Regions from separate parts of the Peribacillus sp. NPDC006672 genome, predicted to be linked through region 2. Evidence: predicted binding sites of a transcription regulator. Region 2 holds the regulator's gene; the other holds the start of a gene.
What was found. Region 2 encodes LexA, which represses DNA repair genes until DNA is damaged. Its sites were predicted from a motif close to CGAACATATGTTCG; they were not measured.
Positions count from the first base shown of each region.

Region 1 (3,208 bases), on a different contig from region 2:
CAATTCTTTACCCTCTGGACTATCCATAATCTGATTAAATTGTTTAACTGTAGATTTTAACTGATTATATGTAGTAGAATCAAGATCAGCTTTTACCTTAACTTTATTCTTAATGGCTAATTGATTTTCATCTTCATCAAATTTTACATACTTTAAGATGTTATTAAGTTGATTAACTGAATTTGTTAATTGATTATAAACTCTAGAATCGTTAAGAACATCTTTTAATTCATCTTTGTTGACAATTTTGATTTGAATATTTTCTTCATCAAGTTCTAAATGTTCTAACACGGTATTTAGTTCTTCTTGTTCTGCTTTAGAAAGTTCCGTATTTTCTGCTGCAGTCGTGCTTAAAGGTGTTCCAAAAGCAGTAAATGTAATTAATGCGCCAGCCGTTAAAGTTGTAAATACTGAAAGTCTAATTTTCTTCAAAACTTGCATTTCTACGATTCCTCCTCAAAAATATAATTATATTTAGTTTTCATCTTACAAGATCATCCTAATCTGTGTTTTTTATTACAAGTAATATTGTAAAATACATTTATCTGGAAATGTGTACTAATTTATAAAATAATCAGAATTACCTATATAGTGGAAATGTACACATTTTCATTAAAATCCATTAATTCATTTTGTTTTCTGGATGATAGTTCTAAAGGCCTTCTGTTGACATAAAAAAATTCCCTTAATAGGGAATTAAAAAGGTAAATCATCCACAGGTTCAATCGGACGTACCTGTTTCTCCTAATGAAATATTCAGTTTTAATGTTTTAATGAAATTAGATATGTATAGAAGTAATAAAGATGTTAAATTTAAATTCTTTTACAATACTCGGATCTGCCCATTCCTCCATTAGTTTTCCCTCTGCCTATACCAAACCTTAGAGCCAAGCATAGACTAGAATATAAACTTTACTAAATAAAGATATAAGGCGACATACACCAAGAGATCACATACAACCGGTGGCGGCGGTAGCTTCGGTAGTGGACATAAATGCTTTCGTATCTTATTTAGTTTCTTTTTCAGGATTTTTTCAATTTCCATTTCCTCAAAGATATAATCGAGGGAAAGTCTGCTGAATAAGCAGGCTTTTTTTCATGGAGGTCATTTTTAGACGTAGCCATGCCGGTTCAAACTTGCAGATTTAAACCACTTTATTAGTACTACAATATACACAATTTTTTGATGCCATTTAGAAAAGCCCTTCTTCCATATTGGGGAAGGAATTTTTTTCTGTCTTTCTCGGGAACGTTTGTTTGGGTATAATAGATGTAAAGGAGGGATCTTTCTGATGAGTACAATTCGTGATAGAGGGCTCGTTAAATGGCAAGCAGCGTTAATTATGCCGGAACATAAAGCTTTAAATAAAAAAATGGGTGAGGTTGATTTCTTCCTGAATAAAAAACCTGTCCTTGTTGAATACCAGCTTGAAGAATTTGAAAACAACATTCATTATGCGATGGAATATCATTTACCGATAAGTTTTAGATTGCATAACGAGGGAAATCCGCATGATTTGCAAGGATACTGTGTACATACATCCAATCACGAAAGAGTTACGTATTCAGAAGAAAGATAGTACCTTTGAGAAAATTCAATTTGATGAGATTATCGGTGTGATCGTAGAAGATTAATATAAAAAGGCCCTTCTTTAATTGAACTATACCCCGAATAATGGACACAGTAAAAAAAGTCCCTTATTCGGGGTTTTTCTATGTCTTTTTACTAGAACCCCGTTTATAATCATTTCAGATATAGGGCGGGGGAAATCAAAATGAGTAAAATTAATTTTAATGAATTTCAAATAAAGGATTTAAAAAATAATCCACATGTGAAACAGGCTTCAGATCGTTCGATTGCTTATCATCCAGACTTTAAGGTAAAGGCTGTTGAAGAGAATCAAGCTGGTAAATCACCTACCCAAATCTTTATCGAACATGGCTTTGATTTAGATATGATTGGATCGGATAAACCAAAAGGCTGCTTAAAACGTTGGAGAAAAACGTTTGAACAATATGGGGAGGATGGCTTCTATACAGAGCGACGTGGGAAAGGAAGTACAGGAAGACCAAAATCCAAGGAGTATTCACAGGAAGATCAGTTAAAAAAGGCTGAAGCTCGTATTAAATATTTAGAGGCTGAACTTGAATTTCTAAAAAAGTTAGACGAACTCGAAAGGCAGGCTTCGAAGAGGAGAAAATGACAACGAGTGAAAAATTTACGTTAATTGACCAAATCATTCGCCAATATAATCTTACCAATATGGTCCGTTATTTTTGTGAAATGGCCGAAGTCAGTCGTAGTGGATATTATGCTTGGATACATGCTGAAAAGATTCGATTGACTCACGAGAAGAAAGATACGCAGGATTATGAACTTATTAAGGAAGTATTTGAGGCCAAGAAGAAAAAAGCAGGTGCCCTCACCATCAAAATGATTTTAGAGAATAAGTATTTTGTCACGATGAACCATAAAAAGATTCGAAGGCTCATGCATAAGTTCAATCTTAAAGCCATAATTCGTCAAGCGAAACCCTATAAGAAAATATCGAAAGCCACTCATGAGCATAAGGCCGTTACAAACCACTTAAATAGGAACTTTAACCAAGGAGAACCGAGGAAAGTTCTTCTTACAGATATTACTTACGTTTATTATGGTTCTGGACAACCAGCTTATCTTTCTTGTGTCAATGATGCGGTTACACGAGAAATCATCGCTTTTCACTTATCTAGAAGTCTCAAGATGGGGATTGTCTATCACACATTGGAGAAGCTCTCTGATTCCCTAAATGATCTGATTCATCCTGAAGCGATCATTCATTCAGACCAAGGCGTTCATTATACACACCCTGAGTTCCAGCGCCGAGTGAAAGAACTAGGGCTGAAACAATCTATGTCCCGAAAGGGAAACTGTTGGGACAATGCCCCTATGGAATCATTCTTTGGCCATTTTAAAGATGAAGTGGATTATTTGGAGTGTCAAACTTTTGATGAGTTACACCAATTAATTGAAGAATATATGGAAGATTACAATACAAATCGTTACCAATGGAGCCTAAATAGAATGACTCCCGCACAATACGGGAGTCAACTATTAGCTGCTTAATTTATAGGTCTTTTTTTATGACTGTCCATTTTAAAGGGCACAGTTCATGTTAGATGGTGTCTAACAATTGGGGTGCAGTTCATTTTTATTTCGGTCTTTTTT
Region 1 covers NZ_JBNNOR010000008.1:253,290-256,497, forward strand. Annotated here, with positions in the region: gene ACQKKK_RS15430 (hypothetical protein) at 1-441, opposite strand, end outside; gene ACQKKK_RS15435 (YolD-like family protein) at 1,293-1,580, shown strand; one part of gene ACQKKK_RS15440 (IS3 family transposase) at 1,776-2,163, shown strand; one part of gene ACQKKK_RS15440 (IS3 family transposase) at 2,163-3,106, shown strand.
Region 1: the regulator LexA is predicted to act here: its motif matches at 1,247-1,260, upstream of ACQKKK_RS15435 (YolD-like family protein).

Region 2 (3,208 bases):
TACAACAAGTTTCGAAGATTTTCAGAGTTCAATGTGAAGCCGCTCAATGTATGCTTTCTTTTTTTGATCATAGTGAAAACAATTAACCAAATATCAGTACCTTTTTTGCTGGACATGCTGTCACCCTTTTCATGGTTTAGAATACGATATGAAGGAAGATACCCAGTTAAGAAAGTGAGTCCTAATATTGGAGAGGTTCTAATGAGCAAGGAAACGTTTATTTAGGAAATTGCTCCATATGCCCAGAAAATTCAAAAGGAATTTAAAATTTTGTCTTCTGTGGTCATTGCACAGGCTTGTTTGGAGAGTGGATATGGGACAAGCTTATTAGCAAATCAAGGAAAGAATATATTCGGTACAAAAGGTGACTTTAAGGGCGAGTCAGTCATTATACAAACAATGGAATATGTCAACGGTGCACCCGTTCAAGTATGGAACAAATTCAGAAAATACCCAACATGGGAAGAAAGTCTAAGAGATCTTGCCAATCTATATGTAAAGGGAACTTAATGGAATAGAAGTTTGTATACAGCCATCATTGGAGAACAAGATTACAAAAAAGCACTCAAAGAAATATTCGATGAGGGTTACGCCTCGGATCCGAAATATATAGAAAAACTGGAGAACCTAATCGAAACAAGTGATTTAACTAAATATGATGGAAGCATCGAAGAGGTCTATCATATCGTCAAAAAAGGGGATTCCGTATCTGCGCTTGCAAAAGCATATGGTTCTACGCAAATGCAGATTCAACAGTGGAATGGATTGGTCGATCTTAACCTTATTAAAGTGAACCAAAGATTAAGAGTGAAATGAACATTAACAGGGAGCGGGATTTTATCTCGCTCTTTATTAATTTGAATTATGGTTTCATATTTTTCCTAAAGTACATATATTCAGAAAGCAATACTTTGCCTATCAACCGCCATAAATGAAAAAGGTGTTTACACGCCTATGAAAACACGCTTCTATTAAAAAAATATTTCAAACCTAGTCTTCCAAATGCATAATGAGAGAATTTCGGACATAAATTAAACAAACAAAAAAAGCGCGGTTAGCGCTTTTAATGTATTTGTCTATATAAGCCTATTACTTTTCCAAGTATCGAAACATCTCTTAAAATAATTGGTTCCATATTTGAGTTCTCAGGCTGAAGCCTTATGTAATCCGGTTCCTTAAAGAATCGTTTTACAGTGGCTTCATCATCTTCCGTCATGGCCACGACGATATCTCCATTATTTGCACTGCTTTGTTGTTTCACAATGACATAATCTCCATCATGAATTCCTGCTTCAATCATACTTTCGCCCATGATTTCTAGCATGAATACATGGTCATCATGTGGAACCATGCTTTCGGGAAGCGGAAAGTATTCTTCTATGTTCTCAATGGCCGTTATCGGCATGCCCGCAGTTACTTTTCCAAGTAATGGCACGTTCACGACACTAGCTTTGGGGATATTGTTCGCTTCCTCCAAGTTCAGTATTTCAATGGCCCTCGGCTTGGTTGGGTCACGTCTTATCAGGCCTTTACTTTCCAGGCGGGATAAATGTCCGTGTACTGTTGAACTTGATGCAAGTCCCACTGCTTCGCCAATCTCCCGGACGGAAGGTGGATACCCTTTTTGGCGGACCTCATCTTTAATGAAATCAAGGATATCTTGCTGCCGTTTTGATAGTTTAGTCATACGTGCACCTCTTCTCCAATGTTCTTTGCTCCATTATAGCATGGCCCCCAACTCTATACAAACATAAGTTCGAATTTAGTTGTTGACTGAAACAAACGTTCGTATTATAATTTTGACATAACATACGAACGAACATTCGCTTTGGAGGGATATTTATGAAAAAATTATACAAAAATTATGTTTATACTATTCTGTTAGCTGGATCAGTATTCATCTTTTCAATTTTATTCTCTTGTACATTGGACAATGATCAAAAAAAAGATTTCCTTTCTATAGAAGTAGGTAAAGGCGACACCCTATGGGGAATTGCCGAAAAATATGAAGAAGCTGATTTGACAAAAAAAGAATTCATTGGTTGGATAGAAGAGCATAATGGGGTCAGCGCGGATTCGATTAAACCTGGTCAAGTCATTGTCATACCGGTTAAAGGGGAAGAACTTGTTCAGAATTTGGCAAGTCAGCAGTAAGCAGTGAAGGTAGGGTATTATGAAGGCAATAATCTATTGTAGGGTTAGCACAGAAAAAGAGTCGCAGGAAACATCATTGGCAAGGCAGGAAGATGAATTAGTCAAATTGGCGGAAAAGTTGGATATGGAAGTTGTTTCCATAATAAAAGAGCAGGAAAGCGGTTATGAGTTAAACCGGGATGGCATTTTTGAAATGATCGAACTATTTAAGGCCAAAGAAGCCGAAGTTTTATTAATCCAGGACGAAACAAGACTGGGAAGAGGGAATGCCAAAATAGCCCTTTTCCATGTCATCCTTAAAGAAGACGTGAAAATTTATACGCTCTCACACGATGGGGAAATAGAGTTATCGGATTCGGATGCCATGGTCATCCAGATAGTCGGTATTGTAGAAGAATATCAAAGGAAATTACATAACCTAAAAATAAAACGGGGGATGAAAAGAGCCGTTGAAAAAGGCTACCGCCCTCAAAACAATCTTCAGAACCAAAGCAATTCTACTGGAAGGGAACGTATGGAGATTCCCATTGAAGAGATTATTAAACTCCGGGCCAATGGATTGACATTTGCAGAAATCGCAGCCACTTTAAGGGGCTTTGGATACAATGTATCTAAAGCTACGGTGAACAGGCGTTTTCTCGAACATCAACTGAATACACAGGAAAGTCAATCATAGAACTTGTAATTTCGCTTTTTTTTTAATACCATGACAATATCCGCAGTTTACGAAGGAGCGAAATTATGCTATCAAAAGAAAAAATAGCCCGTATTAATGAACTTTCTAAAAAGGCAAAGGCTGAAGGTTTAACGGAAGTCGAGGCGAAAGAGCAAACCCAATTAAGAAGTGAGTATTTGGAAACATTCAGACGGTCCATGTCCGATACGTTGGAGCACGTGAAAGTCGTTGATCCAGAAGGTAATGACGTCACTCCTCAAAAGATAAAGAATATTAAAGAAAAAAGAAACTTACATTAATGCTTGGACTATTATGATGACACTCCATTTTAAGCTTTAAGGATTAAAAAAGGAGTGCATTCATGTATGTATTCTCCTC
Region 2 covers NZ_JBNNOR010000017.1:3,788-6,995, reverse strand. Annotated here, with positions in the region: gene ACQKKK_RS21530 (glycoside hydrolase family 73 protein) at 229-510, shown strand; gene ACQKKK_RS21525 (LysM peptidoglycan-binding domain-containing protein) at 523-816, shown strand; gene lexA (transcriptional repressor LexA) at 1,064-1,687, opposite strand; gene yneA (cell division suppressor protein YneA) at 1,843-2,154, shown strand; gene ACQKKK_RS21510 (YneB family resolvase-like protein) at 2,174-2,830, shown strand; gene ACQKKK_RS21505 (DUF896 domain-containing protein) at 2,896-3,129, shown strand.